DNA from 4 places in the Rhodopseudomonas palustris HaA2 genome. Region 2 is predicted to be linked to each of the others. Evidence: predicted binding sites of a transcription regulator. Region 2 holds the regulator's gene; each other region holds the start of a gene.
The links. The regulator PhoB, encoded in region 2, activates phosphate uptake and scavenging genes when phosphate is short. The targets are predictions, from matches to a motif close to TGTCATNNANCTGTCAT.
Positions count from the first base shown of each region.

Region 1: RPB_RS02425 (STN domain-containing protein) is a predicted target of PhoB. The motif match lies at 3,837-3,853, and genes of this name have one in related genera.
Region 3: phnD (phosphate/phosphite/phosphonate ABC transporter substrate-binding protein) is a predicted target of PhoB. The motif match lies at 5,466-5,482, and genes of this name have one in related genera.
Region 4: ugpB (sn-glycerol-3-phosphate ABC transporter substrate-binding protein UgpB) is a predicted target of PhoB. The motif match lies at 2,724-2,740, and genes of this name have one in related genera.

Region 1 is NC_007778.1:523,691-531,511, forward strand. Features, by position in the region: gene RPB_RS02405 (sulfate transporter family protein) at 1-28, shown strand, start outside; gene bchO (alpha/beta fold hydrolase BchO) at 624-1,571, shown strand; gene cysK (cysteine synthase A) at 1,602-2,600, opposite strand; gene RPB_RS02420 (HNH endonuclease) at 2,885-3,442, shown strand; gene RPB_RS02425 (STN domain-containing protein) at 4,061-4,699, shown strand; gene RPB_RS02430 (RNA polymerase sigma factor) at 4,692-5,240, shown strand; gene RPB_RS02435 (FecR family protein) at 5,332-6,285, shown strand; gene RPB_RS02440 (filamentous haemagglutinin family protein) at 6,482-7,821, shown strand, end outside.
Region 2 is NC_007778.1:869,234-877,054, forward strand. Features, by position in the region: gene RPB_RS03940 (sensor histidine kinase) at 1-396, shown strand, start outside; gene pstS (phosphate ABC transporter substrate-binding protein PstS) at 537-1,547, shown strand; gene pstC (phosphate ABC transporter permease subunit PstC) at 1,823-2,821, shown strand; gene pstA (phosphate ABC transporter permease PstA) at 2,824-3,669, shown strand; gene pstB (phosphate ABC transporter ATP-binding protein PstB) at 3,666-4,490, shown strand; gene phoU (phosphate signaling complex protein PhoU) at 4,516-5,232, shown strand; gene phoB (phosphate regulon transcriptional regulator PhoB) at 5,296-5,997, shown strand; gene RPB_RS03975 (GcrA family cell cycle regulator) at 6,337-6,846, opposite strand; gene RPB_RS03980 (aspartate aminotransferase family protein) at 7,323-7,821, shown strand, end outside.
Region 3 is NC_007778.1:2,199,101-2,206,921, reverse strand. Features, by position in the region: gene RPB_RS09745 (cytochrome P450) at 1-308, shown strand, start outside; gene RPB_RS09740 (collagen-like protein) at 365-1,012, shown strand; gene RPB_RS09735 (DUF2277 domain-containing protein) at 1,028-1,294, opposite strand; gene RPB_RS09730 (SOUL family heme-binding protein) at 1,441-2,067, shown strand; gene RPB_RS09725 (DoxX family protein) at 2,064-2,498, shown strand; gene RPB_RS09720 (hypothetical protein) at 2,586-3,149, shown strand; gene bfr (bacterioferritin) at 3,228-3,707, opposite strand; gene RPB_RS24085 ((2Fe-2S)-binding protein) at 3,844-4,053, opposite strand; gene RPB_RS24870 (hypothetical protein) at 3,958-4,221, shown strand; gene RPB_RS09710 (hypothetical protein) at 4,490-4,804, shown strand; gene RPB_RS09705 (hypothetical protein) at 5,036-5,320, shown strand; gene phnD (phosphate/phosphite/phosphonate ABC transporter substrate-binding protein) at 5,666-6,577, shown strand; gene phnC (phosphonate ABC transporter ATP-binding protein) at 6,669-7,511, shown strand; gene phnE (phosphonate ABC transporter, permease protein PhnE) at 7,511-7,821, shown strand, end outside.
Region 4 is NC_007778.1:729,112-736,932, forward strand. Features, by position in the region: gene aroA (3-phosphoshikimate 1-carboxyvinyltransferase) at 1-209, opposite strand, end outside; gene RPB_RS03275 (TIGR02300 family protein) at 358-762, shown strand; tRNA gene RPB_RS03280 (tRNA-Ala) at 830-905, shown strand; gene RPB_RS03285 (CaiB/BaiF CoA transferase family protein) at 1,292-2,497, shown strand; gene ugpB (sn-glycerol-3-phosphate ABC transporter substrate-binding protein UgpB) at 2,829-4,121, shown strand; gene RPB_RS03295 (endonuclease domain-containing protein) at 4,228-4,623, shown strand; gene ugpA (sn-glycerol-3-phosphate ABC transporter permease UgpA) at 4,646-5,527, shown strand; gene ugpE (sn-glycerol-3-phosphate ABC transporter permease UgpE) at 5,527-6,375, shown strand; gene RPB_RS03310 (sn-glycerol-3-phosphate import ATP-binding protein UgpC) at 6,380-7,474, shown strand; gene RPB_RS03315 (Hsp20 family protein) at 7,629-7,821, shown strand, end outside.

The sequences.
Region 1 (7,821 bases), 350 kb from region 2:
CGAGCGGCGGGAGATCGGCGCACGCTGACGCGCAGCGCGACCCGATCCGGGAGGCCGTGAGGACGGCCGCCGCGATTACGGCGCGCGGTCGTCGCGGCGCCAGCGGCGCTTGACCGCGACGGCGACTTCCTGCGCCGCGCCGCCGACGATCATCAGCAGGAAATTCGCCAGATGAGACATCTTCATCGCATCCCTCCCGTTCGGGACCAGGTCGCCGGTGATTCGCCGCGACCGCTGTCGATGCCCACCACCTGTTAGTTCAGGGGTGTGCTGAGATGAATATTGGAATGATTTGCAGGACTGCGAACCGAAATTTTCAGCATTCATGCCGATTTCACGTTTGTCGCGGCGTGCTGACAGATTTGGTCAACACGATCGATCAGCGTCGCGACACTCCGCGCGCGGACTGTCGTGCGGCGCTGACACGGAGTGTCAACCGCGTGCAGTGCTCATCACCAGCCCCGACATAGCGCGACGTTGTGCTCCGCGTGCTGCGTCGGTGATACGATAGCAGAGTACCATCTCGCAGATTATCAATCGCCCGTTCGGAACCCGGCGCCCGTCGCGCATTTGACAGGGTGCGCCGGCGATGGTGCCATCGGCGCAACAACGAGAACAATGCGATGATGCGCGCGCTCAACGACAACGCCCCTCCGCCTCGCTCGCCGCTCGCCAAGCCGCGCTGGGACATCGAGGGGCGCGACTGGCCCAATCGCGACGCCAGTCGGTTCGTGCACGCCGCGGGGCTGCGCTGGCACGTGCAGGAGAGCGGTCGCGGTCCGGTGCTGTTGCTGATCCACGGCACAAGCGCGGCGACGCATTCCTGGCGCAGGCTGGCGCCGCTGCTGGCGGAGCCCTTCACCGTCGTCGCGCCCGATCTGCCCGGCCACGGCTTCACCGAAACGCCGGCGGCGGCGCGCATGACGCTCGACGCGATGGCGCAGGATCTCGCGACGCTGCTGCGCGGGCTCGATCACGCGCCGGCTGTGGTCGCCGGCCATTCCGCCGGCGCCGCACTGCTGGCGCGGATGTGCCTCGACGGCAGCATCGCGCCGGCCGGCCTCGTCGCCCTCAACGGCGCGCTGCTGCCGATCGGCGGCGCGGCGGGGCGGGTCATGCTGCCGCTGGCGCGGCTGCTGGCGTCGAGCGCGCTGGTGCCGCGGCTGCTGGCGCGGTTCGCCGGCAATCCGGGCATGGTCGAGCGGATGCTGGCCGACACCGGCTCGTCGATCGAGCCTGAAGGGATCGACTATTATCGCCGGCTGGTCCGCAGCCCCGGCCATGTCGCTGCGGCGCTGCGGATGATGGCGAGCTGGCGGCTCGAACGAACCGCGCAGCAATTGCCGCAGCTGGCGACCCGGCTGCTGCTGATCGCCGGCAGCAACGACAAGACCATCGCGGCCAGCAATTCCGCCCGGGTGCAACGTATGGTGCCGGGCGCCGGCATCGCGGTGATGCCGGGCCTCGGCCATCTGGCGCATGAGGAGCGGCCGCACGACGTCCGCGACATCATGGTCGAATTCGCCCGCGACGCCGGCCTGCTGCCGCGATCGCTCGCGGCGGCAGAGTGACGGCGTGACGACGCCGGTTGTGGGCGGCGGTTACACGCCCTCGAACAACGCGGTCGACAGATAGCGCTCCGAGAACGACGGCACGATCGCCACGATGGTCTTGCCGGCGTTTTCCGGGCGCTTGCCGAGTTCGATCGCAGCCGCAATCGCGGCACCCGACGAGATGCCGCCCGGAATGCCTTCGTGCCGCGCCAGCGCCCGCGAAGTCTCGATCGCAACCGGTCCCGCCACCTTGATGATTTCGTCGATCACCGAGCGGTCGAGAATGTCCGGCACGAAGCCGGCGCCGATGCCCTGGATCTTGTGCGGGCCGGGTGCGCCGCCGGACAGCACCGGGCTTTCCTCCGGCTCGACCGCCACGATCCTGACCGACGGCTTGCGCGGCTTCAGCACCTGGCCGACGCCGGTGATGGTGCCGCCGGTGCCGACGCCGGCGACGAAAATGTCGATCGCGCCGTTGGTGTCGTTCCAGATCTCCTCGGCGGTGGTGCGGCGGTGAACCTCGGGGTTGGCGAGGTTCTTGAACTGCTGCGGCATCACCGCGTTCGGCGTCGAGGCGATCAGCTCCTCGGCCTTGGCGATGGCGCCCTTCATGCCCTTGGCGGCTTCGGTCAGCACCAGCTCGGCGCCGAGGAAGGCCAGCATCTTGCGGCGCTCGATCGACATCGATTCCGGCATCACCAGCTTGAGCCGATAGCCCTTGGCGGCGGCCACATAGGCCAGCGCGATGCCGGTGTTGCCGGAGGTCGGCTCGATCAGGATGGTGCCGGGCTTGATGATGCCGTCGCGCTCCATCGCGGCGATCATCGCGGCGCCGATGCGGTCCTTCACGCTGGAGGCCGGGTTGAAATATTCCAGCTTGGCGAGAATCGTCGCGTTGACGCCGTTCAGTCCCGGCAGCCGGTTCAGCCGCACCAACGGGGTGTCGCCATAGGCATCGGCGACCGAATCATACACCCGGCCGCGGCCGGGCTGATGGGCGGGCGCTGCGGCGGTGGATTTGAGCGATGCGGTTGCTGCGCTGGACATGGTCGCCTCCGGGCTGGAATTCGGGTCGAAATCGTCGGGATTTGCTACTCATCTGATATGCGGCGCCCGCCGCCGTCAACGCGGCTGGTAAATATGGAACAATCACCTCCCGCCGCCGGCGTTCCGGAACGCCCATTCTCCAAATTCGGCCGGCCTTGGATGGAATTCCCGCGGCAGATGCCTTTCCCTTTCGGCTTGCCCTTCACAACGGCGTCACGCTGGCTGTAGTATCCCTTCCGCATGCTGCTTCGCAGCGTCGATCGGTCGGGGGTCAGGAGCGTTTCTTGAACGCGCATGTCTCGCATGGCGGTTGGCCGGTGCTGGTTTTGAACGCGGATTTCCGGCCGCTCAGCTACTATCCGCTATCGCTATGGTCGTGGCAGGACGCGATCAAGGCGGTGTTCCTCGATCGCGTCAACATCGTCGCGCATTACGATCGCGCGATCCACAGCCCGAACCTCGAGATCCAGCTGCCCAGCGTCGTCTCGCTGAAATCCTTCGTGAAGCCGTCGACGCATCCGGCCTTCACCCGGTTCAACGTGTTCCTGCGCGACCGCTTCTCCTGCCAATATTGCGGCGCACCTGAGGACCTCACCTTCGACCACATCATCCCGCGCTCCAAGGGCGGGCAGACGACGTGGGAGAACGTGGTCGCGGCGTGCTCGCCGTGCAATCTGCGCAAGGGCAACATGACGCCGGCGCAGGCCCGGATGTTCCCGCGCCAGACCGCCTTCGCCCCGACCGTGCACCAGTTGCACCGCAACGGCCGGCTGTTCCCGCCGAACTATCTGCACGAGAGCTGGCTCGATTACTTGTACTGGGACACCGAGCTCGATCCGTAGCGAACTGATCGGCTACAGGAGATGTGACGGGACTCATGTGACGGGACTCAGAAGACCGCCAAGGGACACATAAAGCTGTGTCGTTTCGGATCGTGTCGCAATCGAATGTCTGTCACAGTCCTCGATCACCCAGCATAGATCACGTCAATCGCTTGTGTGGACACATTAAGAACGTGTCATTTGCGCTCCAAGAACGAGTCAGAAGCATCTGGGGAAATAAGCTGGCAATAAGCACTCATGATATGTGACGAGGATCAGATCATCCTAGGCCCCGCCCGCTCCGCTCGTGCTGATCGACGAGATCGAAAAGGCTGCGACGCACTCCGACTACCCTCGAAGCGGTGTTGCGGTCGGTCATCGCCGACATCGCCATCGGGATTGTCCGACGCGCGGCTGTCATAAAGCATTCTTATATTGTGGCGATAAGCTCTACAGTATCGTCCAAATCGTCCGATTTCGAGATGTGGGTCTGCTGTGTCCCGCCAGCACGTGCCTGATGACAGGAGGGGCGGGGCCACCAGATCGCTCATGGCCCGTTTGGCGGCTTTGGGATCCAAGCCTCGAAGCCGACTTGGTTTCGCGGCTTCGGCCACCGTAGCCACCATAGCGGGTACATGGGTGGCAAGCCTGGAGCTGGTGAAGGCTGCTTCCGCACCGAGCACTCCCTCGATCATTGCTTTCGACATTGCGGCACAGCCGCTGAGTTCGGCGCTCGACGCGTTCAGCGCGGTCACCGGACTTCAGCTCGTCTATGATGGGGCTTTGGCGCAAGGCCGCCGCTCGAATGCAGTCTTTGGCACGATGTCTCCGCAAGAGGCGCTCCGCGGACTGCTGGCGGGTTCCGGTCTCATGCCGGTGCGCGGCTCTGATGCGTTCACGGTGATTCCTTCGGACGCCGCAGGCCCCCCCAAGCAGACGCTTGCCGGTTTGATGCCTTATCTCGGCGCCATGCAGGCCAGCCTTGCGAGCGCCTTTTGCCGTTTACCGGAGACGCGGCCCGGCAGCTATGCCACCACGCTCGAATTCTGGATCGGCCCGAGCGGACAGATCCTGAAGCCGCATCTGTTCGGCTCGACCGATCCGGCGCGCGACCAGGCGATCGTGCGGTTGCTCGGCGACCTGTCGATCCAGCATCCGCCGCCGGATTTGCCGCAGCCGATTATCATCGCCATCGGCTCTCGCCCGCCGGCCGAGACCGGCGATTGCGCGCCGGAGCGGGGTGGCGCGCCGGCGCAGGCTCGGGCGCGCCATGACTGAGGCGAGCTGGACCGTGCTCCGCGAGGTGCTGGCGGAGCGCTATGACGAATTGTGCCGGCGGCTCGCTGTCCGTCTCGGTTCGAAAGAAGCCGCGCGCGAGACCCTGCACGAAACCTGGTTGCATCTGCGCAGCGGCAACGATCCGGTCGAGGTTCAGCGTCCGTTCGGCTATCTGCTGCGCACCGCCTTGAACCTCGCGATCAGCCGCGAGCGCACCGAGCAACGCCGCAACAAGCAGCTCGATGTGGTGGACATGCTCGAACTGGTCGATCCGGCGCCGGGTCCCGAGCGCGAGGCCGAGGCGCGGCGGCAGGTCGAGTTTCTCGAACAGGTACTGCAAGAGCTGCCGCCGCGGCGCCGCGCCATCCTGCTGGCATCCCGCGTCGAGGGCGTGCCGCTGAAGCGCATCGCCGAGCATCTCGGTCTATCGCAGCGCTTCGTCGAGATGGAATTGAAGGCGGCGCTGGAATATTGCGCCCGGCGGTTCGGCAAAAAGCTCACGCGGCGGTTCGGTCCGCGGTCGAAAGAAGCGTCTTCATGACATGGACGGATTTCGAGCCGCACCTTGACTTGGCGGCGTCGGTCTGCAGCTCTCTGGATCAATGATGCAATTCGACGACCCCCCGGAGCAATTGGGCGCGCTGCGCCGCGAAGCGCTGGAGCGCGTGCGCCGGCTCGGCTCCGGACGCGCCACACCCGCGGATGTCGAGGCCACCAAGCAGTGGGGCCGCCAGAGCCCGGATCACGCCGAGGCGCTGTGGCAGGCGAGCCTGCTCTGGGACCGGCTGGGCTGCGCTGGAGACAACGTGCTGCGACGCTCGGGTGCAGCTTTGGGGGGCGTGCAAGCGGCGGCGCCCGCACCGAGCCGCCGCGCGTTCGTCGCCGGCGCCGCTGCGACCGCAGCCGCGGCCTATCTCGTCGTTCGTCCGCCGCTCGATCTGTGGCCCTCGCTCGGCGATGTGATGGCCGACTACCATACCGCCACCGGCGAAACCAAAGACGTCAGCATCCCGGGCGATATCCGGCTGTCGCTCAACACGGCCACCAGCATCAAGCTGCAGAAGCCGGCGGATACGATCGAGCGGATCGAACTCCTCAGGGGAGAGGCCACCGTCACGGTCGGGGCGCAGCCGGGCCGCGAGCTGATCATCGTGGCCGGTGCCGGAGAGGCGAGAGCCCGCCACGCGCAGTTCAACGTCCTGCACGAGCAGGACGCGACCTGCGTCACCTGCCTTCAGGGCGAGGTGGAGGTGCGCCTCGGCACCGCCTCGTCGGTGCTGAGGCTGGGGCAGCAGCTCCGCTACGGCGCCGATGGGCTAGGATCGGCGACGCCGGCGGATATCGGGGAGGTGACGGCCTGGCGCGAAGGCCTGCTGATCTTCCACCAGCGGCCGCTGATGGATGTCGTCGCTGAGATCAATCGATACCGACCGGGCCGGGTGATGGTGGTCAATGCCGAACTCGGCCGGCGCGTTGTCAACGGCCGCTTCCGCGTCGACAATGTCGATGGCGTTATGGCGATGTTCGAACAGATCTTCGGCGCCAAGCTGACGCGGCTGCCGGGCGGCATCGTGCTGCTGGGCTGAATGACGCCGGGACTAGCGGGCGTTTCACGCAGTCCTGCGGGCGCCGGTGCCGGCAAGTCGATTTTTTCTCGTCAGGCCCAATTTGTCACTTCGGTGCGCCGCGGCCGAATAGCGTCCTTGCTGACGAAGGGGACTGGCATCGGCCGGTTTCCCGCCCTGGTCTGGCCGGGGCGCTTTCGCGTGACAAGGAATTCGCATGAGCCCCGCGCTTCACCACGACGTCGGCCGCCGGCACTCCCGCGTCACCGCCGAAGACGGCGGGCAGCTTCGCGTCACGGCGAAGCGTCGGGCGTTGTCGCGCAGGCTGATGCTCACCAGCACCAGCGCGCTGGCCCTGACGGTGCTGCTCACCGCGGCGCCGGCGATGGCGCGCTCGCTCGGCGGCGCGGCGCCGGATTATTCGGCGGCGGCGGTGGCGGCGGCTGCGGCCACGGCGGCGGCGCAGCAGGGTAGTGCGGCGGCGCAGCGGTCGGTGGAGTCGCTGACCCAGGCCGCGCAGGCGCTGCAGGGCATCCAGGCGGCGCAAGCCGCGGCACGGGCGGCCGCGCAGGCGGCCGGCGTGTCGGTGACGGCGCCGGTGGTGGTGCCGAACGGTCTGGCAGCGGGTGGGCTGGTGCCGGATTCCGGGCTTGCGGCGCCCGGGGCCGCGCGCCCGGTGCTGAGCTGGACCAATGCCAGGACGCCGGTACAGAGCGGGCCGGCCGATGCGCCGACCGTCACTGTGCAGCAAACCGGCGCGCAGGCGATCCTCAACTGGGCGAGCTTCAATGTCGGGGCGAGCACCAGTGTCGTGTTCGATCAGCAGGGCAACAGCAACTGGGTCGCGCTCAACCGCGTCGTCGGCGCCGCGTCGCCGAGCCAGATCCTGGGCAGCATCGGCGCCGATGGGTCGGTGTACATCATCAACCAGAACGGCATCATTTTCGGCGGCGCCAGCCAGGTCAATGTCGGCAGCCTGATCGCCTCGGCGGCTCAGGTCACCGACGCGCAGTTCAAGGCGAACGGCATCTATTCGAGCTTGTCGGGCTCATCGTATTTGCCGAGCTTCAGCGGCGCGACCGGCGCCATCACGGTGGAGCAGGGCGCGCTGATCAACACCAGCGCCCCCGGCGCCGTGACGCAAGGCGGCGGCTTCGTCATGCTGCTCGGCACCAGCGTCTCCAATGCCGGCACCATCACCACGCCCAAGGGCCAGACCGTGCTGGCCGCGGGCCGCGACTTCGTCGTCCGCAAGGGCTACGCCACCGACGCCAACAGCTTCTCGACCACGCGCGGCAACGAGATCGCGCCCGGGCTCTGGAATGCGAGCAGCAGTAGCTGGACGCCCGGCGGTGGTGCGGTGACCAACAGCGGTCTCGTGTTCGCCCAGCAGGGCGACATCACGCTGGCCGGCCATGCGGTGGCGCAGAACGGCGTCGCCATCGCCACCACCTCGGTCGACATCCGTGGCAGCATTCATCTGCTCAATGCGGCTTCGGATGCGAGCGGCAGCGTCACGCTCGGCGCGGCGTCGCTGACCCAGATCATGCCCGAGCT
Region 2 (7,821 bases):
CCCGAGACGCCGGCGGTGATCGCGGGCGACCGCGAGGAATTGCTGCGGGTGTTCGAGAACCTGATCGAGAACGCATTGAAATACGGCGCCTCCGGCGGCCGCGTCGCGGTGTCGGTGGCGGCGCTGGCGTCCGGCGAGGGCGGCACCGAATATCGCGTCGCGGTGCGCGACTTCGGCCCCGGCATCGCGCCCGAACATCTGCCGCGGCTGACCGAGCGATTTTACCGCGTCGACGTCGGCGACAGCCGTTCACAAGGCGGTACTGGATTAGGATTATCGCTGGTGAAACATATTGTTAACCGCCACCGCGGCCGGCTTTTGATCGAAAGCGTACCGAAAAAGGGCGCCACTTTCACCGTCTGTTTTCCTCCGGTAAAGCCCGAGGTTCGCGCTTAAAATTTAAATGAATTCAGTGGGTTGCGATAGTCACAGGAGTGTCATCGAACTCTCATAAAAGGTCAATCGACCGCTCGTAAAGCGAGCGGGGTAAGCGCAGTCGGGCGCGGTCAGCGCTTCGCTTACGAACGGAGACCATCATGAATTTCATTAAGTCCATCGTCGCAGCCGGACTGGTTGCGGCGTCGACCTCGGCCTTTGCGGCCGACATCACCGGCGCGGGCGCCACCTTCCCGTTCCCGGTCTATTCGAAGTGGGCCGACGCCTACAAGAAAGAGACCGGCAACGGCCTGAACTACCAGTCGATCGGCTCCGGCGCCGGCATCAAGCAGATCATCGCCAAGACCGTGACCTTCGGCGCCACCGACGCGCCGCTGAAGCCCGAGCAGCTCGACAAGGAAGGCCTCGCTCAGTGGCCGATGGTGATGGGCGCCATCGTTCCGGTGGTCAACCTCGAGGGCGTCAAGCCCGGTGAGATGGTGTTCGACGGCCCGACGCTGGCCGACATCTATCTCGGCAAGATCAAGACCTGGAACGATCCGGCGATCGCCAAGCTCAATCCGAAGCTGAAGCTGCCGACCGACGCGATCACCGTGGTTCGCCGCTCCGACGGTTCGGGCACCACCTTCAACTTCACCGACTATCTCTCCAAGGTCAGCGCCGACTGGAAGACCAAGGTCGGCATGGGCACGGCCGTGGAATGGCCGGTCGGCGTCGGCGCCAAGGGCAATGAAGGCGTCGCCGGCAACGTCGGTCAGACCAAGAACTCGATCGGCTACGTCGAATACGCCTACGCCAAGCAGAACAAGCTGACCTATGCGGGTCTGGTGAACAGCGCCGGCAAGGCGGTTCAGCCGACCATCGCTGCGTTCCAGGCTGCCGCCGCGAACGCCGACTGGGCCAAGGCCAAGGGTTACTACCTGATCCTGACCAACCAGCCGGGCGAGACCTCGTGGCCGATCACCGCCGCGACGTTCATCCTGATGCACAAGGAGCCGACCGACAAGGCGGCCTCCGCCGAAGCCCTCAAGTTCTTCAAGTGGGCGTTCGAGAAGGGCGACAAGATGGCCGAAGAGCTCGACTACATCCCGATGCCGGCTTCGGTGGTCAAGCAGATCGAAAAGACCTGGTCTGCCGACATCAAGAGCTGATCGAAACCGACAACGACACTCGCGGACCGGACGTCGTCCGGCCGCGGGTGACACCAGCCAGGCCGGGATCCAGGCGCCACGACGTGACCATGGATCCCGGTGCCTGCGCCGGGCCCGGCCGCGCCGCTCCCGACGTGATTACCGTGCGTCTCGTTCCGGATTCGTTTCTTGAGATGCGCGGCTTCGGCCTTCGTTCAATCGCGATCAGGTTTCAAACAAATCGCTTCAGGGCGCGCGTTGTGTCCGGGTAGCGTAACAACATCAGGGTGACGGGCGTGGCAGACATGGCGGTTCAGAGCACTGGAATGGAGGCCGCCGGACCCTATGACCGCGCGAGGGCTCTCGGCGCGTTCAAGGCCGGCGATACCGCGTTTTACTGGACCACGCGCGCTTGCGCGATTTCGGTGCTGCTGATCCTCGGCGGCATCATCCTGTCGCTGATCGTCGGCGCATGGCCGGCAATCCGGGAATTCGGGTTTTCCTTCCTGTTCACCCAGCGCTGGGCGCCGGCCAACGACCCGCCGATCCTCGGCGCGCTCGGGCCGATCTACGGCACGCTGGTCACGTCGATCATCGCCATGGTGATCGCCATTCCGATCGGGCTCGGGATCGCGATCTTCCTCACCGAACTGTGCCCGAACTGGCTGCGCCGCCCGATCGGCCTCGCGGTCGAACTGCTGGCCGGCATCCCGTCGATCATCTACGGCATGTGGGGCTTCTTCGTGCTCGGGCCGTTCATGGCGAACTACATGCAGCCCTACATGATCCGCGCCTTCGAAGGCGTGCCGGTGCTGGAGACGATCTTCGCCGGTCCGCCTTCCTATCTCAGCCTGTTCAACGCCTCGCTGATCCTGGCCATCATGGTGCTGCCGTTCATCACCGCGATCTCGGTCGACGTGTTCAAGACCGTGCCGCCGGTGCTCAAGGAAGCCGCCTACGGCGTCGGCTGCACCACCTGGGAAGTCGTTCGCAGCGTGGTGATCCCCTACACCAGGGTCGGCGTGATCGGCGGCATCATGCTGGCGCTCGGCCGCGCGCTCGGCGAAACCATGGCGGTCACCTTCATCATCGGCAACGCCTTCCGGATCACCGGCTCGATCTTCTCGCCCGGCACCACGATCTCGGCGGCGATCGCCTCGGAATTCGCCGAAAGCGACGGGCTGCACCAGTCCGGACTGATCCTGCTCGGCCTGCTGCTGTTCATCCTCACCTTCCTGGTGCTGACGGCGGCGCGGCTGATGCTGATGCGGCTCGAAAAGAAGGCGGGGAATTGATCATGAATCCGGTTTATGCATCCCGTCGCCGCTCCGACTTCACCATCAAGGCGCTGTGCTACGGCGCCACGCTGTTCGGCGTGTCCTGGCTGGCGATGATCCTGTTCACGCTGTTCTACAACGGCTTCGCCGGCCTCAGCGTCCAGATCTTCACGGAGAATACCCCGCCGCCGGGCTCCGCCGAAGGCGGCTTGCTCAACGCCATCGTCGGCTCCGCGATCATGACTCTGATCGGCGTCGGCGTCGGCGCGCCGCTCGGGCTGTTCGCCGGCACCTATCTGGCCGAATACGGCCGCTACGACCGGCTGACCTCGGTGATCCGCTTCATCAACGACATCCTGCTGAGCGCGCCGTCGATCATCATCGGCCTGTTCATCTACGGCGCCGTGGTGGTGCCGATGGGCGGGTTCTCGGCCTTCGCCGGCGCGCTGGCGCTGGCGGTGATCGTGATCCCGGTGGTGGTGCGCACGACCGAGGACATGCTGCTGCTGGTGCCGGGCTCGCTGCGCGAGGCCGCCGCCGCGCTCGGCCTGCCGCGTTCGCTGGTGATCAAGCGGATCTCCTACCGCGCCGCCCGCGCCGGCCTGATCACCGGCGTGCTGCTGGCGACGGCGCGGGTCGCCGGCGAAACCGCGCCGCTGCTGTTCACCGCGCTCAGCAACCAGTTCTTCAGCCTCGACCTGTCGAAGACGATGGCCAACCTGCCGGTCACCATCAACAACTTCGTCCAGAGCCCCTACGACTACTGGAAGCAACTGGCCTGGACCGGAGCGCTGATCATCACCCTCACCGTGCTTGCCCTGAACATTGGCGCGCGCATTCTCGGCGCCGAGAGGACCCCGAAATGACCGATATCTCCTTTACGACCAGTCTTCCGGCCGGACCGGCTCCCGGAGCCATCGTGCAGCCCGAGGGCCCGGCGAAAGTCACCGTGCGCGATCTGAACTTCTACTACGGCGACAATCGCGCGCTGAAGGACATCAACCTCAATCTCGCCGCCAACCGCGTCACCGCCTTCATCGGCCCGTCCGGCTGCGGCAAGTCCACGCTGCTGCGGATCTTCAACCGGATGTACGACCTCTACCCCGGCCAGCGCGCCGAGGGGCAGGTGATGCTCGACGGTCACAACATTCTCGATCCGAAGCTCGACCTCAATCTGCTGCGGGCGCGGGTCGGCATGGTGTTCCAGAAGCCGACGCCGTTTCCGATGACGATCTACGAGAACATCGCCTTCGGCATCCGGCTTTACGAGAAGATCTCGAAGTCGGAGATGGACGGCCGGGTCGAGAAGGCGCTGCGCGGCGGCGCGCTGTGGAACGAGGTCAAGGACAAGCTCAGCGCCTCGGGGCTCAGCCTCTCGGGCGGCCAGCAGCAGCGTCTGTGCATCGCCCGCACCATCGCGGTGCGGCCGGAAGTCATCCTGTTCGACGAGCCGTGCTCGGCGCTCGATCCGATCTCGACCGCGAAGATCGAGGAGTTGATCGACGAGTTGAAGGAAGAGTACACGATCGCCATCGTCACCCACAACATGCAGCAGGCGGCGCGCGTCTCGGAATCGACCGCCTTCATGTATCTCGGCGAACTGATCGAATTCGGTCCGACCGACAAGATCTTCACCTCGCCGAACGACCGGCGCACCCAGGACTACATCACCGGCCGGTTCGGCTGACGCGCCAGGCGCGAGGAGAATGAATATGGGCTTCGAGCACACCACCAAGGCGTTCGACGGCGACCTGCAGGAGCTGACCCGGATGGTCGCCGAGATGGGCGGCCTGGCCGAGCGCCAGATCGTCGATTCGGTCGACGCGCTGGTCCGGCGCGACGTCGCACTCGGCGCCCGCGTCGTCGCGGCCGATTCCGAGATCGACCAGATGCAGCGCGTCATCGAGGAGCGCGCCGTGCTGACGATCGCGCGGCGGCAGCCGATGGCGGTCGACCTGCGCGAGATCGTCGGCGCGATGCGCGTCGCCACTGATCTCGAGCGGATCGGCGACCTGTCGAAGAACATCGCCAAGCGGGTCAACGCGATCGACAGCGACTTCCACCCGCTGAAGCTGATCCGCGGCCTCGAGCACATGACCGACCTGGTGCAGTCGCAGGTCAAGTCGGTGCTGGACGCCTACACCGCGCACGACCTGCCGGCCGCGATGGTGGTGTGGAACGGCGACGAGGAAGTCGACGCGATCTGCACCTCGCTGTTCCGCGAGCTCTTGACCTACATGATGGAAGATCCGCGCAACATCTCGTTCTGCATCCACCTGATGTTCTGCGCCAAGAACATCGAGCGGATCGGCGATCACGCCACCAACATCGCCGAGACGGTGTTCTACATGGTCGAGGGCGAGCAGCTTCTCGAAAAGCGCCCGAAGGGCGACATGACGACTTTCGCCAACGCGACGCCGGGCAACTGACGCGCAGGACGGCGGGATGCGGAGCGCATCCCGGATACGCTCGACTGAAGACGAGGACGACACATGGGTGCGCGCATTCTGGTGGTTGAAGACGAGGAAGCGCTGACCACGCTGCTGCGATACAATCTCGAATCCGACGGCTACGACGTCGAAACCGTCGCCCGCGGCGACGATGCCGACACACGGATGAAGGAGCGGCTGCCGGATCTGGTGGTGCTGGACTGGATGCTGCCGGGTCTCTCCGGCATCGAACTGTGCCGCCGGCTGCGGGCGCGGACCGACACCAAGCAGTTGCCGATCATCATGTTGACCGCGCGCGGCGAGGAGAGCGAACGCGTCCGCGGCCTCGCCACCGGCGCCGACGACTACATCGTCAAGCCGTTCTCGGTGCCGGAACTGCTGGCGCGGGTGAAGGGTCTGCTGCGTCGCGCCGCACCCGAGCGGCTCGCCACCGTGCTGACCTATGGCGATCTCGAACTCGACCGCGACAAGCGCCGCGTCGCGCGCAGCGGCCGGCCGATCGATCTCGGCCCGACCGAATATCGCCTGCTCGAATTCTTCCTGGAGCATCCCGGCCGGGTGTTCAGCCGCGAGCAACTGCTCGACGGCGTCTGGGGCCGCGACATCTACATCGACGAGCGCACCGTCGACGTCCACATCGGCCGTCTGCGCAAGCTGCTCAATCCGGGCCGCGAGCAGGACCCGATCCGCACCGTGCGCGGCGCCGGCTACGCGCTCGACGATCGCTTCGCCAAGGTGGAGTAAGCGCGAAGCGCTTCAACAGGAGCAAGTCGGTAGCCCGCATGAGCGCATCGCCATGCGGGGTTCGAGCGGTGCCTCCCGCATATCGCTGCGCTCATGCGGGCTACGGGTTTTGACGCCCACGGCATCCGATTCACACCCCAGCCGTCATCCTCCGCGAAAGCGGAGGATCCAGTATTCCCGAGTGTTGGTGAGAATGAACGGGCGCTCCGGGTGACTGGATCGCCCGGTCGAGCCGGGCGAGGACCGTCGGGAGCGCGTGCCGGGCAGAAACGCTCGCAGCGCGTTCCGGGCCAGAACGGGTGCCGCGCGGTGGCGGCATTGCCCCGCGCAGAGGCGTGATTACCGCGTCGTCTTCGGCGCCTGCCGCCGGCGGTCACCGACCGGCTGATAGGCGATGCGCGAGTGATGCGCGCAATACGGCAGGCCGGGCAGCGATTTGCCGCCGCAGAAGAAGAACTCGGGGCTCGACGGATCGCCGACCGGCCAGTGGCAGGTGGCTTCGTTGAGTTCGAGCAGCGACAGCCGCTGGTTCATCGGTACGACGTTGTCGATCGCGATCGGATCGGGCTCGGCCTCGACCTCGAACACATGCGCCAGCGCGGTATTGCCGCGCGCCACCGGCCGCGTCACCCGCATCATGTGCTGGGCGGGGCGCGCCTTGCGCTGGCGCGGCGCCGCCGAGGACGGGCTCTTGGCCCGGCCCGACAGGCCGAGCCGATGGACCTTGCCGATCACGGCGTTGCGCGTCACGTTGCCGAGCTCCGCGGCAATTTGACTCGCCGACAGCCCGCCTTCCCATAGCTTCTTCAACTGCTCGACGCGCTCGTCGGTCCAAGTCAATGTTGTCATCGTCTTAAATCCCTTCCTGCCGCGCGGTACTGGTCCAGCGCCGAACCGCGGCTGCGAGGTCGTCAATTGTCGTGCCGTCAGAATCCCTTAACCCTCGCCGGACGGCCGGTGCCGTCCGGGCGTTGCGCCCCGACCGAGAACTCGTAAAGGATTACAAACCGCGCACGACATGTCGTGCCTGACGAGGAAAACGCTACAATATGGCGTGACTCACGCGCAAGAGTCAGACCTGGTGCGTCCACACCTTCTCTCGCAAGTGAGTCTTGTCCGTCACAGCGGCGACCTGCGGAGAAGTCCGGGGGAACCCCAGCGGAAGCCCGGTTGACAGGCACTTCAGCACACCTAGAATGACTACACGTGCCGCCTGGAAAGGCGGCACGTTTCGTTTCCGGGGTACTTTCGTTTCCGGGGCACGTTGGACCGCGACCGCGCTGACGCGGCCGGGCCGGCGGCCCGTTTTTCCGATCGGATCGGCCATGTCGAGTGCTAAGTCGAGTGCAGCTACTACGTCCCATCTCCTGCCGGTGTTCGCGAGGGCGGATGTCGCCTTCGAGCGCGGCGAGGGTGCCTGGCTGATCTCGACCACCGGCGAGCGCTACCTCGATTTCACCAGCGGCGTCGCGGTCAATTCGCTCGGCCATTGCCATCCGCATCTGGTCGAAGCGTTGCAGCAGCAGGCGACCAAACTGTGGCACATGTCGAACCTGTTCAAGAGTCCGGACGGCGAGCGCCTCGCCGCGCGGCTGTGCGAGCAGAGCTTCGCCGATTTCGTGTTCTTCGCCAATTCCGGCGCGGAGGCGATGGAGTGCGCGCTGAAGATGACGCGGCACCACCATTTCTCCAAAGGCAATCCGGAGCGCACCCGGATCATCACCTTCGCGGGCGCGTTCCACGGCCGCACGCTCGGCACGCTCGCCGCCACCGGCTCGGCGAAGTATCTCGAAGGCTATGGCGAGCCGCTCGACGGCTTCGACC
Region 3 (7,821 bases), 1.3 Mb from region 2:
TCGAGCCGGAGGACCGGGTGTTCTTCATGTTCGGCTCGGCCAATCGCGACGAGGCCTGCTTCAGCGATCCGGATGTGTTCGACGTCGGCCGCGATCACGCCAAGAGCATCGCCTTCGGTGCCGGGCCGCATTATTGCGCCGGCGCCTTCGCCTCCCGCGCGATGGTCGCCGACGTCGCGCTGCCGGGCGTGTTCGCGCGGCTGACGGATCTGCGGCTCGATCCGCGCGAGCCGGTGCGGATCGGCGGCTGGGCGTTTCGCGGATTGCTCAATCTGCCGGTCGTCTGGAACAGCGCAGCGCCGAATTGAAGCCGTCACCTCACCTCTGCTAAAGGTGGGGGGATAGGAATCGTTTGGGGGCGCGTGTGGCCGATACAGAAGTAACCCGCCGTGGACGTCCGGGACCGCAAGGACCGCGTGGACGTCCGGGCGAACCGGGACGTCCCGGACCGCAGGGACATCCGGGACGGCCGGGACCGGAAGGCCCGCGCGGCAAGCCGGGGCCGGTCGGCAAACCCGGTCCGCAAGGCAAGGCCGGCCCGCAGGGCAAGCCCGGCGCCGACGGCAAACCGGGCCCGCAGGGCCCGCAGGGCCCGCAAGGCAAGCCCGGCCCCGACGGCAAGGCTGGTCCAGTTGGGCCCGAAGGCAAGCCGGGACCGCAGGGTCCCCGCGGCGACCAGGGCCCCCGTGGCGAACAGGGACTGCGCGGCGATCAGGGCCCGCGCGGCGAGCCCGGCCCTGCCGGCGCCCTCCCCTCGATCGAGCAGGTGATGCCCTGGCTGCACCTGATCTTCGACGCCTATGAGGACTACAAGGCGAAGCGCGAACAGGAGGCGCGCGAACGCGCCGAGCGCGAGGCCACGGAGCTGCGCGAAGCGATCGAACGCGAAGCCGCCGAGCGCGAGGTCGCAGCTGCGCTCGACGAGTCGGAGCACGCCGACGACGATGAACGCGACGACGACGACGAGCGGCCCGACGGCAAGAAAAAGAAGAAGCGCAAGCACAAGGATTGAGTGAAGCCGCGCGCGCTAACCGAATCGCGCGCGCGAGCGCTCTCTTGCCTTCTCTGCCTCGACGTCCCGGTTGCGCGGCTCGGCCTGCGTCTGCAGCGACGCCAGTAACGTCCGCGCGACATCGGCGACGTCGTCGACCGCGCGCGCGAACGCCGCTGCGTTGGCCTGCGACGGCGTGTTGAACCCCGACAGCTTGCGGACGAATTGCAGCGCCGAGGCGCGGATTTCATCCTCGGTCGCCGGCGGCTCGAAGTTGAACAGCGTCTTGATATTCCGGCACATGCTCGACCTCCGACATTGGTACGCTCGCGTGCGAGCGTAACGCCGAACGCCGGGCGCGCAATGTGGAACCGATCTCGCACGCAGCTCTTGTGATCGCCGTCCCTGTGCTTAGCTGAGGCTGCAGGTCACCCGCTGCGAGGACGTACATGTCGGCGATTTGGTACTACACCGTGCTGGTGTTCGAATCCGTGATCGGCGTGTTCGGGCTGCGGATCTACGAACAACCGCCCTATACGGTGCTCGACCGCCCCGCCGACGCCGTCGAAATCCGCCGCTATGCGCCGCGCGTCGCCGCCGAGGTCGCGCTCGATCGCGAGGACCGCGCCGACGGCCAGGCCTTCAGGCTACTGTTCAACTACATCGCCGGCGCCAATCGCAACGCGTCGGGACAATCGGAGCGCGTCGCCATGACGACGCCGGTCGATGTCGCGCGGTCCGAGAAAATCGCGATGACCGCGCCGGTGCAGACCGAGCGCAACAACGGCGCCGTCCGGATGCGGTTCTTCCTGCCGGCGACGCTCACGCCCGATACCGCGCCGACGCCGGCCGACGACCGGGTCAGGATCGTCACCGTGCCCGAGGAAACGATCGCGACGCTGCGCTTCACCTGGACCGGCCGCGACCTCGCCGAACGTCAGCGGCAACTGATCGCGGCGCTGGACCATTCGCGATGGCAGCCCGCCGGCGCGCCCTACGGCCTGTTCTACGACGCCCCCTTCACGATTCCCTTTCTGCGCCGCAACGAAGCCGCGGTGACGGTGACGGCGCGATGAGCGAGGCGGCGCAGAGCGGCGGCCACTCGTCGAATCCGTGGCGCGCCGTTTTGCGCTGGATCCTCGCTGCGTTCTTCGTCGCAGCCGGCGTGGCGCATCTCGCCGTGCCCGACAAGCTGCTCGCGATGACGCCCGGCTGGGTGCAGTTCGCACCGCAGGTGATCCTGCTCACCGGCCTGTGCGAATTCGCCGGCGCGGCTGCGCTGGTGACGCGGCCGCTACGCTGGTGGGCCGGCGTCGCGCTCGCGCTGTATTCGCTGTGCGTGTGGCCGGCGAATATCATGCACGCGGTAGACGGCATCGAAATTCCGGGGCTGCCGAGTAGTTGGTGGTATCACGGCCCGCGGCTCGCGGCGCAGCCGCTGATCATCTGGGCATCGCTGTATGCCGCCGGCGTTGTGGACTGGCCGTTCCGGCGCCGACGCGCCTGACGCAGCGCGGACGATACGACCAGGTTGCAAATTCTCTTGCTTGCTACCCGTCACGGTTGCAGAATGGAACCAAGATGGGAGGCTGCGTTGCATCGCTCGTTGCGTATCCTGATGCAGGTCTCGGCAGGTGCGGCGACCATGGTTCTGGCCGGGTGCGTCACCGATGCCGGCACCACCCGGTCCGGCAACTGGCTGATCGATCAGAAGCCGGACCGCATCACCGGCACCCCGGTCGCCGGCGCGATCACGCGGGTCTGGGGCGCCACCAACAGCAACGACGGGGTGATCCGCAACGCCCTCCTGCAACTCACCTGCTTCGAGAATCGTCCGATCGCGAAGATCGCCTTCGAGTTCAAGATCGGCTCCGACCGCAACACCAGTCTCGGCTATCGCTTCGACGACAAGCCCGGCCGCGATGCGGTCGAGTCCCGCGTTCTGCTCGGCTATCGGGTGATCGTCATCGAGGACACCGCCGCCTTGCAGCAGTTCATCGACGATCTGCGCGGTTCGACCCGGCTCTACGTCCGGATCCGCTCGCTCAATGCCGGGGTCAGTTCGGTGGAGTTCAAGGTCGCCGGCGCCGAGCCGGCGCTCGAGGCGGCCTATGCGGCCTGCCCGCTGACAACGACGCAGGCGCGCCGGACGACATAGCAGCCCTCGAGACCGTCGCTCGATCAAGCCGCAACGGGAGATCGGCGCGCCCCCGTTCAGAGGCGCGCCGCGCTCACATCAGTCGTGGAGTTCGCCGATGTGGTGCTGCTGATACAACTCGACGCCGATCCGGCTGACCAGTTCGATCTGGGTCTCGAGGAAATCGATGTGATGTTCCTCGTCCTTCATCAGCTGCTCGAACAGGTCGCGCGACACGTAGTCCTTGACGCTGTGGCAGTAGGTCGCCGCTTCCTGGTACAATTCGCGCGCGCCGATCTCGGCCTGCAGGTCGGAATTCAGCACTTCCTTGACGTTCTGGCCGATCCGCAACGGATCCAGCACCTGCATGTTCGGGAACCCATCCAGGAAGATGATCCGGTCGGTCAGCTTGTCGGCGTGCTCCATCTCCTCGATGGATTCCTTGCGCCAGACCTTGGCGAGGTCCTTCAGCCCCCAATTGTCGAGCAAACGATAATGCAACCAATACTGGCTGATCGCCGTCAACTCGCTCCGCAAACCGCGGTTGAGATATTCGATGACCTTGGCATCGCCCTTCATGACTTCTCCTGTCGCACGCCACGCATCCGGCGATTCACCGGCGCGGGAATTCCAGATTAGAATTGGAATAATTCTAGATCAGAATCCCAACGACTCGCAATCCCCGCGATCGCGAGGGAGGGCTGCATTTGAGGGCTCAGGAGACGTGGGCGTGCGCGTGAGCGTGGGCGGCCGAGCAGCCGGTGTCGTTCATGATCTTCCGAATCGTATGCATGCAGCGGCCGCACTGGCGGCTGCAGCCGAGACATCGATGGACCTCTCCGGCGCTGCGTGCGTTCCCGCCATCGGGATTCAACGCGCTTCGGACGTCGTGATCGGTGAGGACGTTGCAGGAACAGACGATCATGGAATTTCAGCAGTCCCAATGATGGCGGTGCAAACTCTGGATAGTCAGGAGATAGGTCGAAAGCAAAAGGAAAACGGCTGTTTTGAAGCTATTCCAAACTCGGTGAGCCGGTTTGATCTCGCTCAAGCGCGCGCCGCCCTGGACGCTGGCGGCCGGTTAGTTCGGTAGCGATACGTATCTTGTTCGACGTCGCGTTCCGCAGTCGACCGATTTCGACCCGGGCGGCAACACGGTGCGCTGCAGCGAATGCAGGTGAATCGGGGCGGTCTGGTGAACCATCGCGACGTCTGAACTCGGCGCTGGGCAGCGGCGACCTGTGAACATGGCAACTCTTGGACGTCTCCATTCATCGATCGTTCAACAGTATCGTGGAACCTTCCCCGCGACGTTGGAGCAGAGGGCCCGTCACGGACGGGCGGGAAGCGAAGGTGACGCCATGAGGAAACCATTGATGGTGCTGGCCGCAGCGGCGGCGCTGGGAGTGGCAGCGGTTGGCGCGCCGGCCCCGGCACAGGCGCATGACGGCTTCGGCGTGGGACTCGCCGCCGGGCTGCTCGGCGGCGCGATCGTCGGCGGCGCGGTGGCTGGTCCGGGCTATCCGGGCTATTACGGATACGGTCCCGGCTATTATTACCGGCCCGCGCCGGCCTATGTCGTCGGACCCGGCTACGATGCCGACTGCTACTGGCAGCGCCAGCGGTTCTGGGACGGCTATGCCTGGCGAATCCGCCGGGTGCGCGTCTGCGAATAGGATTGAACCTTCGGGCTCCTGCGCCGACTAACCAGTCTTCCCCTTGTCCTGACCGGACGGAGAAGCCTTGGGGCCTGAGCTTGGGTGGCCCGAAAAAGACCGCTTTTGAGGGACAGTGATCGGCAGCCGATCTGCGACGATTGACGGCATTGCGCTTTTTTGGTGCTGTGCGGTTGGCCTTGCGAGTTCATATCAACGCGCGCCGGTCGCGGCGCTACTCTGGAGAGACAAATGAAGAAGACTGTTTCGATCCTGGTTGCAGTCGCGACCCTCGCCGGTTCACTGGCCATCGCCGTTCCGCAGGCCAAGGCCGATGGCGGCCGGATCGCGGCCGGTGTTGCAGGCGGCCTGATCGGCGGCGCCCTGCTCGGCGGCGCAATCGCGGCCAGCCGTCCCGCCTATGCGGCGCCCGCGCCGGTGTATGTCGAGGAACCGGCCTGCCGCATCGTTCGCCAGCGCTTCTGGGACGACTATCGCGGCGTCTGGCGCTCGCGCCCGGTCGAAGTCTGCGATTGATCGATCTGCGATTGCGCTAGTCGATCGCACGATCCAGCGTTCCGAATATCTGCAAACCGGCCGATTTTTCGGCCGGTTTCTTTTTGGCTGCACTCCCGGCGCAGGGCGATCTCGCTCGGCCCCCCACCGGAAGTCTCGCACGGACTGTCACATAACCATCGCGCCTTCGGTCCATGATGCCGTGGATTGTCTCTGGGTTGCACCTCCGGGCCGATCCTTCGTTGTCCTCTCGTCGACCGCATCGTCGCGGTCCGTCTGGACCGACATTTCATTCCCCTCGACCCTCAGGAGAAATTCGTGATCCGTTCTGTTCTTCGGACCCTGGCCCTCGGCGCCGCTGTCGGCATGTCTCTGTCGAGCAGCGCGTGGGCCCTCGATCCCCGCTTCACCGATGCCGACGGCGACCTGTTGGCCGACGTTCCGACCAACGCGTCGGAGCAGATCGATCCCCCGGTGCTGGTGTTCGCCTACACGCCCGTGGAAGACCCCGCCGTTTACGCCAAGGTCTGGGAAGGCTTCCTGAAGCATATGGAGCAGGTCACCGGCAAACGCGTGCAGTTCTTCCCGGTGCAGTCCAACGCCGCCCAGATCGAGGCGATGCGCGCCGGCCGCCTGCATGTCGCGGGCTTCAACACCGGGTCCAATCCGATCGCGGTGAACTGCGCCGGCTTCCGCCCGTTCGCGATGATGGCGTCGAACAAGGACGAGTTCGGCTACAAGATGGAGATCATCACCTATCCGGGGTCCGGCATCGAGAAGATCGAGGACATCAAGGGTAAGAAGATGGCCTTCACCTCGGAGACTTCGAACTCCGGCTACAAGGCGCCCTCGGCCCTGCTGCGCGATCAGTTCAAGATGGAAGCGCAGAAGGACTACGAGCCGGTGTTCTCCGGCAAGCACGACAATTCGATTCTCGGCGTCGCCAACAAGGATTATCCAGCCGCCGCGATCGCCTCCTCGGTCAAGGACCGGATGATCGCGCGCAACGTAGTGAAGGCCGATCAGTTGAAGGTGATCTACGCCTCGGCGCCGTTTCCGACCACCGGCTACGGGATGGTCTACAATCTGAAGCCGGAACTGCAGGCCAAGATCAAGCAGGCGTTCTTCTCCTACCCGTGGGAAGGCACCGAACTCCTGAAGGAGTTCGAGAAGTCCGATCCGCCGCAGCAGAAGTTCATGGAGATCTCGTTCAAGGACAAGTGGCAGGTGGTGCGTCAGATCGATCAGGCGATGGGCGTCAGCTACGCCTGCAAGTAACACCCCCCTTGCCGAGCGGCGCCGTCCGGATTGAAATCCGGGCGGCGCGACGCATGTCGGGCGCCGGCCAATGCGATTCGGGGAAATCACCGTGCTGAGAATCGAAAACCTCGACAAGCGCTACAAGACCGGTGATCGGGCGCTGAAGGACGTCTCGCTCAGCATCGGCGCGGGTGACATCGTCGGCCTGATCGGCCCCTCCGGTGCCGGAAAATCCACCCTGATCCGCTGCGTCAACCGGCTGGTGCAGCCGACCGGCGGCTCGATCCGGCTCGGCGACACCGAACTGACCCGACTCGGTGGCACGGAACTGCGCAAGGCACGGCGCCGGATGGGAATGATCTTCCAGGAATTCGCGCTGATCGAGCGCCTCACCGTGATGGAGAACGTGCTGTCCGGCCGGCTCGGCTATGTCGGCTTTTGGGCGAGCTGGTTCCGGCGGTTTCCGCAGGCCGATGTGCAGCGCGCCTTCGCACTGCTCGCCCGGGTCGGGCTCAGCGAACAGGTCGACAAGCGCGCCGACGCGCTGTCCGGGGGCCAGCGCCAGCGCGTCGGCATCGCGCGGGCTCTGGCGCAGGATCCGGAACTGCTGCTGATCGACGAGCCCACCGCCAGCCTCGATCCGAAGACCTCGCGGCAGGTGATGCGGCTGATCACCGAACTCTGCGCCGAGCGCGGCCTCGCCGCCATCGTCAACATCCACGACGTCGCGCTGGCACAGCTGTTTCTGCCGCGCATCGTCGGGTTGCGCGCCGGCGAAGTGGTCTATGACGGACCCGCCTCCGGCCTCACGCCCGATGTCCTCACCCGCATCTATGGCGAAGAGGATTGGTCGAAAACCTCCGACGAAGACGCCGACTCTGTCGATGCGCCACCGCGCGCCGCCGACCTGCCCGCCTCGCTCAAGCTCGATCCGGCGCTGGCGCGACTGTAATGGACGCCATCGCCCGATCACCGGCGCCGGTCTGGCACCGGCCGCAACTCATCGAGAACCGCTGGCTGCGGATCACCGTCGCCGCCGCCGTGCTCGGCTATCTCTGGCTGGCGCTGTCGAGCGTCGACGTGGACTGGACCCGCGTGGTCGAGGGGATGGCGCGCGCCGCGCGGCTGTTCGCGGGATTCCTGCAGCCAGACTTCACGTCGCGTTGGAGCGACATTCAGCAGGGCCTGATCGAAAGCCTGACCATGACGGTCTGCGCGACCGTGTTCGGCGTGATCCTGGCGCTGCCGATCGGGCTCGGCGC
Region 4 (7,821 bases), 140 kb from region 2:
ACCTGCGCCCCCAGCGCCCGCATCGCCCGGGCGGTGTTGAGCACGTCCTCGCCCTCGAGCAGGCCGGAAATCCGGGTCTCGCCGACCGCGAGCGCGCCGAGAATCAGCGCCCGGTGGGAGATCGACTTGTCGCCGGGGACGCGGGCGGTGCCGCTCAGCGCCGCGCTGAGGCGCGCTTCGAGCGGCGCGGTATGGTCGGAATGGCTCAAGATTTCGGGTCCCCTGCGCGCCGGGCGCCTGATCGAAGGCGGCCGCGCGCAGCGCGCAGCGGTCGCTCCCGCATAAACCGCTATTGACAGCGGCGTGGCAACTAGCCAAGTGAAGCACCGTTTTTCAAGAAATCCCAAGGTTGCACAAGTGGCGAAATCCGATCTCGGAACCAAACGCATTTGCCCGGTGACTGGCAAAAAGTTCTACGATCTGAACAAGACTCCGGTGATCTCGCCCTATACCGGCGAAGTCGTGCCGATCGCGCCGGTGGTGGCATCGCGCAGCCGGGCCGACGCGCGCTCCGCCGCCGCGCCCGCCGCCGCCGAGGCCCCCGAGGCGATGGAGGCCGAAGAGCTGGTGTCGCTCGAGGAGGCCGATGCCGAGGAGAAGACCGGCAAGGTCAAGGCCATCGTGCCGGAGTCGGAGGACGACATCGAAATCGACGAATCGATCGAGGACGACGACGATTCGACCTTCATTGCCGACGAGGAAGAAGGCGATGAAGACGTCACCGACATCATTGGTGACGTTTCCGGCGATGAGGAGACTTGAGATCGTCGCCGATCTGTGATCAACGAATGCCGCGCGCGGTGATTTGTCCGCGCGCACCCAGGCTTCAGGGGCCATAGCTCAGCTGGGAGAGCGCTTGCATGGCATGCAAGAGGTCGGCGGTTCGATCCCGCCTGGCTCCACCAGCCTTCGCTTGCTTCGCAAGCTACGGCTCGGCAAGCTTGTTTCATCCCCGATGCTCCCAAGTAACGATTCAGGCAAAGCCTCTCGCCAACCGCGGCAGGTCCCCTCTCCCGCTTGCGGGGGAGGGCTAGGGTGGGGGCGACGCGGGCACGGGCTTCGCGCATCGAAGCATCAGTCAAGGCGACGCGGTGACAAGCGGCCAGGCGCACAATCGCGTGCGCACTGCCTGTCGCGCCCCCACCCCAACCCTCCCCCGCAAGAGCGGGAGAGGGAGCTCGCCGTGCATTTTGGGGAGCGCGCCGTGCGCTTTGAAGGGCCGCGCATTTGCCAAGAAGCGCCTCTGACCGGTAAGTTCACCCTCCCGCAAAGCTTCAATAAGAAAGCCCTCATGACTCCTGCACTGTTGCCCGGCGCCATTGCCGGTTTGCGCGTGATCGATCTGTCGCGCGTGCTCGGCGGCCCGTATTGCACCCAGATTCTCGCCGACCACGGCGCCGACGTCATCAAGGTCGAGCCGCCCGCCGGCGACGAGACCCGCGATTGGGGCCCTCCGTTCCACGACGACGACGCGGCGTATTTCATCGGCACCAACCGCAACAAGCGCTCGATCGGTCTCGACCTCGCCTCCGAGGGCGGCCGCGCCGTGCTGATGAAGATGCTCGAAGACGCCGACGTCATGATCGAGAACTTCAAGCCCGGCACGCTCGACAAATGGGGCATCGGCAACGACGTGCTGCGGGCGAAATTTCCGCAGCTGGTGCATTGCCGGATCTCTGGCTTCGGCGGCGACGGTCCGCATGGCGGCCATCCCGGCTACGACGCCATCATCCAGTCGATGGTCGGGCTGATGGAATCGACCGGGACGCCGGACAGCGGCCCGACCCGCATCGGCGTGGCATTGGTCGACATGGCGACCGGGCTTTACGCCTGCACCGGCATCCTGATGGCGCTCTTGGAGCGGCAGAAGTCGGGGCTCGGGCAGTTCGTCGAGGCGACGCTGTTCGAAACCGGCCTCGCCATCATGCATCCGCACGCGGCGAACTTCTTCATTCACGGCAAGCCGCCGGCGCGCACCGGCAACGAACATCCGAATCTCTATCCGTATTCGGTGTTCGCGGCGCGGGACGGCAACATCTTCATGGGCGTCGGCAATGACGGCACCTTCCGCAAGCTGTGCCGCGAACTCGGCAGGCCAGAGCTGGGAACCGATCCGCGCTTCGCCCGCAACCGCGACCGCGTCGAAAACCGCCTGGCGCTGCGCGCGGAGCTGGAGGCGATCCTGACCCAGCACGACGCCGAGCCGCTGTGCCGCAAGCTGCTCGCCGCCGGCCTGCCGGCCGGGCCGGTGCAGGCGATCGACAAGGCGCTGGCCAGCGAGCACGTCAAGGCCCGCGGCGATATCATCGAGAAGGACTGGTACAAAGGCATCGCCTCGCCGATCCGGTTCGACCGTACCAAGGCCAGCCTGCGCCACATTCCGCCGACCTTCAGCCAGCACGCCGGCGAGGTGCTCGGCGAATTCGGCTACACGCCGGACGAAGTCTCGAAGCTCGTCGCCGACGGCATCGTCAGCGGCCCCGAACGCAAGCGCTGATCCGCGAACTGCGGGCGCTGCGGCGCCCGCAGCCGTCGCCGCGCAGGCTGATGGGCGCGGCCAAGTCTGCTGCAAACCAGTGTGCTGCAAACCAGTGTGCTGTAAACCAGCGTGCTGCAAACCGGTATGCTGCAATGCAGTGCGCCGCACCCGCCGTCCCCGCATCAGTCTTTATTCTTGGTTGGTCGGGTGACCGCTTTCCCCCTACGCTCTGGCCGCTGTATACGGTCATGTGTCTGTCATCCTGCGCTGCTAACGCGCGCCACACGAAGATGACGGCCAAACTGGGAGGCTCTCGATGACTTTTCGTTTGAAAGCTCTGACCGCTGCGATGGCGACGACGATCGCCGCCACGCTGCTGATCGCGCCGGCGCAGGCGGCGACCGAGATCCAGTGGTGGCACGCCATGACCGGCGGCAACAACGATGTCGTGGTCAAGCTCGCCAACGACTTCAACGCCGCGCAGAGCGACTACAAGGTCGTCCCGACCTACAAGGGCAGCTACGCCGACACCATGAACGCCGGCATCGCGGCGTTCCGCGCCGGCAACGCCCCGCACATCATGCAGGTGTTCGAGGTCGGCACCGCCACCATGATGGCGGCGACCGGCGCGGTGAAGCCGGTCTACAAGCTGATGCAGGAGACCGGCGAGACATTCGATCCCAACGCCTACCTGCCGGCGATCACCGGCTACTACTCGACCTCCAAGGGCGAGATGCTGTCGTTCCCGTTCAACTCGTCCTCGACGGTGATGTGGGTCAATCTCGACGCGCTCAAGAAGGCCGGGATCGCCGAAGTTCCGAAGACCTGGCCGCAGGTGTTCGAGGATGCCAAGAAGCTGAAGGCGGCCGGCTACGCCACCTGCGGCTTCTCCACCGCCTGGGTCACTTGGGTCAATCTCGAGCAGCTCTCCGCCTGGCACAATGTACCGCTGGCCAGCAAGGCCAACGGCCTCGACGGCTTCGACACCAAGCTGGAGTTCAACGGCCCGGTGCAGGTCAAGCATCTGGAGACGCTGATCGAGCTGCAGAAGGACAAGACCTACGATTATTCCGGCCGCACCAACACCGGCGAGGGCCGCTTCACCTCCGGCGAGTGCCCGATCTTCCTGACCTCGTCGGGTTTCTTCGGCAACGTCAAGTCTCAGGCCAAGTTCGCCTGGACCAACGCGCCGATGCCGTACTACCCGGACGTTGCCGGCGCGCCGCAGAATTCGATCATCGGCGGCGCCTCGCTGTGGGTGATGGGCGGCAAGAGCGCCGACGAATACAAGGGCGTCGCCAAGTTCCTCGCCTTCCTGTCCGACACCGACCGTCAGGTCGCGGTGCACAAGGCGTCGGGCTATCTGCCGATCACCAAGGCGGCCTACGAGAAGGCCAAGGCCGACGGCTTCTACAACGACCAGCCCTATCTCGAGACCCCGATCAAGGAACTGACCAACAAGCCGCCGACCGAGAATTCCCGCGGCCTGCGGCTCGGCAACATGGTTCAGCTCCGCGACGTCTGGGCCGAGGAAATCGAGCAGGCGCTGGCCGGCAAGAAGACCGCCAAGGAAGCGTTGGATGCAGCCGTCACCCGCGGCAACGTGATGCTGCGGCAGTTCGAAAAGACCGCGGTGAAGTAAGCACTCCGCAACCTGCACCACCGTCATGGGTGGGCTCTTCTCCCCTCCCCCCGCTCTTGCGGCGGGGAGGGGTCGGGGGTGGGGGGTGCCCCAGGCACGAACGCTGATGGCACGCACAGTCGACCAGCGGATCCAACGAGCCCGGAGTTTCCGTCGAAATCCGACGGACGCCGAGCGCAAGCTGTGGCAGCGCCTGCGTCGACCGGGCTTTGCCGAGGCCCATTTCCGCCGGCAAGCGACGATCGGCCCATACTTTGCGGACTTTGCCTGCCATGCCCTCCGACTGGTCATCGAAATCGACGGAGGCCAGCACGCCGGATCGAACTCCGACGTCGTTCGAACGGGCTATCTCGAGGCCGCGGGCTATCGCGTGCTCAGGTTCTGGAATAACGATGTTCTGAACAACATCGACGGCGTCATGCAGATCATCGTAGACGCCGTGCGCGCGGCGCCCCCCACCCCCGACCCCTCCCCGCCGCAAGAGCGGGGGGAGGGGAGCTGATCATGCTCAAGCAGTCCGCACGATGCTGAAGAACGCCGTCTTTCAATCCAAATTCCTGCCCTATTGGCTGGTGCTGCCGCAGCTCGCGGTGGTGCTGGTGTTCTTCTATTGGCCGGCGCTGCAGGCAGTGGCGCAGTCGTTCCTGCTGCAGGATGCGTTCGGGCTGTCGACCACTTTCGTCTGGTTCGAGAATTACCAGGAGCTGCTGGCCGACCCGGACTACTTCAGCGCCATCCTGCGCACCTTCGTGTTTTCGGTCCTGATCGCGGTGTCGTCGCTGTCGCTGGCGCTGCTGCTGGCGGTGATGGCCGACCGGCCGCTGCGCGGCTCGATGTTCTATCGCACCCTGCTGATCTGGCCCTACGCGGTGGCGCCGCCGGTGGTCGGCGTGCTGTGGATCTTCATGCTCAACCCCTCGCTCGGCGTGATCGCCCACGGCCTGCGCGCGATCGGCGTCGACTGGAACCCGCTGCTCGACGGCAACCAGGCCGCGACGCTGATCATCCTCGCCGCGGCGTGGAAGCAGATCTCCTACAATTTCCTGTTCTTCCTCGCCGGGCTGCAGGCGATCCCGGGAAGCGTCATCGAGGCGGCGGCGATCGACGGCGCGCGGCCGATGCGGCGGTTCTGGACCATCGTGTTCCCGCTGCTGTCGCCGACGATCTTCTTCCTGATCGTCGTCAACATCGTCTACGCCTTCTTCGAAACCTTCGGCATCATCGACACCATGACCCGCGGCGGCCCGGCCAAGGCCACCGAGACGCTGGTCTACAAGGTCTACAGCGACGGCCTGCTCGGCGGCAATCTCGGCAGCTCGGCGGCGCAGTCGGTGATCCTGATGGGCATCGTCATCGCGCTCACCGCGTTCCAGTTCCGCTTCGTCGAACGCAAGGTGAACTACTGATGGTCGAGCACCGCAGATTCGGAAACCTGCTGCCGCATCTGATCCTGTGGGTCGGCGTGCTGATCGTCGCGTTTCCGGTCTACATCGCCTTCATCGCCTCGACCCAGGACAATGCCACCATCGCCAACGGCCAGATGTCGCTGCTGCCGGGCGGGCATTTCCTCGAGACCTACTACAGGACGTTGTTCGTCGGCAGTTCGGGTACCACCCGCGAGCCGGTCGGCACCATGCTGTTCAATTCCTTCGTGATGGCGATGCTGATTGCGGTCGGCAAGATCGCGATCTCGCTGATCTCGGCCTATGCGATCGTGTATTTCCGGTTTCCGTTCCGGATGACGATCTTCTGGCTGATCTTCATCACCCTGATGCTGCCGGTCGAGGTCCGGATCTATCCGACCTACAAGATCGTTGCCGACCTCAATCTGCTCGACAGCTATGCCGGGCTGACGCTGCCGCTGATCGCCTCGGCGACCGCGACGCTGCTGTTCCGGCAGTTCTTCATGACGGTGCCGGACGAATTGCTGGAGGCATCGCGGATCGACGGCGCGGGGCCGTTCCGGTTCTTCTGGGATACGCTACTGCCGCTGTCGCGCACCAATATGGCGGCGCTGTTCGTGATCCTGTTCATCCTCGGCTGGAACCAGTATCTGTGGCCGCTGCTGATCACCACGCGCGACGATATGCAGACGATTCAGATCGGCATCCGCAAGATGATCGTGACGTCGGACGCGCTGACCGAATGGCCGGTGGTGATGGCGACCGCGGTGCTGGCGATGCTGCCGCCGGTCGCGGTGGTGGTGCTGATGCAGAAACTGTTCGTGCGCGGACTGGTCGAGACGGAGAAGTAGCATCGTGGCCAACGTCGTTCTCCGCAACGTCCGCAAGACATATCCGGGCGGCTTCGAAGCCATCAAGGGCGTCGATTTCGAGGTCGGCGACGGCCAGTTCTGCGTGCTGGTCGGGCCCTCCGGATGCGGCAAGTCCACGCTGCTGCGGATGGTGGCGGGGCTGGAGACGATCACGGCCGGCGAGATCGACATCGGCGGCCGAATCGTCAACCAGATCGAGCCGGCCGATCGCGATATCGCGATGGTGTTCCAGAACTACGCGCTGTATCCGCATATGAGCGTCTACAACAACATGGCCTACGGCCTGCGCAATCGCGGCATGCCCAAGCCCGAGATCGACGCGCGGGTGCAGGAGGCGGCGCGGATTCTCGAGATCGGCACCATGCTCGACCGCAAGCCGCGGCAACTCTCCGGCGGCCAGCGCCAGCGTGTCGCGATGGGCCGCGCCATCGTGCGCCAGCCCAAAGTGTTCCTGTTCGACGAGCCGTTGTCCAACCTCGACGCCAAGCTGCGGGTGGCGATGCGGGTCGAGATCCGCAAGCTGCAGCGCCGGCTCGGCACCACCGCGATCTACGTCACTCACGACCAGCTCGAGGCGATGACGCTGGCGGATATTCTGGTGGTGATGAACGCCGGCGTCGTCGAGCAGATCGGCTCGCCGCTGGAGGTCTACGCCCGTCCGGCGACGACCTTCGTCGCCTCCTTCATCGGCGCGCCACCGATGAACCTGATGCTGCTCGACGCCGAGGGCGTCCGCGCCCGGTTCGGCAACGCCGCGACCGGGGCCGGCATTCTCGGCGTCCGCCCCGAGGACCTGGTAATCTCACGGGAGCCCGCAGCGACGGACGGGCTGTCGCTCGACCTCACCGTCGAGGCGATCGAGCGGGTCGGGCCGGAAACTTTCATCTACGGGACCCGGTCGCGCGCTGGCGACCCGACCGCGGTCAGTTCCAAGCCGGGAGAACTGCCACCGGACGACATCATCGTCCGGGTCCCGGGCCAGGATGCGCCGGCGATCGGCGATCACATGTTTGCCACGGCTTTGCCGCAACACCTGCATTTGTTCAGTGCCGACGGAAGGCGCCGGATCGAGCTCTGAGCCCTTCGCCTAACCCACTGGCGAAATTCGTTGTTTCGGCCTTCTTGAACGCGCGTGCCGGATTGCCCATATTGGCTGTGACCGGACGGCGAGGTGCCGCACGGTCAGGGGTGCCGTAAGGACCCCCTCAAAGTCGCTTCGAGAGGACTTTGTGATGTCTCGTGTTCCCACGTTATCAAGTCCCTTTCTGCTGGGATTCGACGAGATCGAGCGTGCGCTCGACCGCGTCGTGAAAGGTGCCGACGGGTATCCTCCCTACAACATCGAGCGCTGCGAGCGCGGCAATGGCGATCCGGAACGACTCCGGATCACGCTCGCGGTGGCGGGTTTTACCCGTGATCAACTCG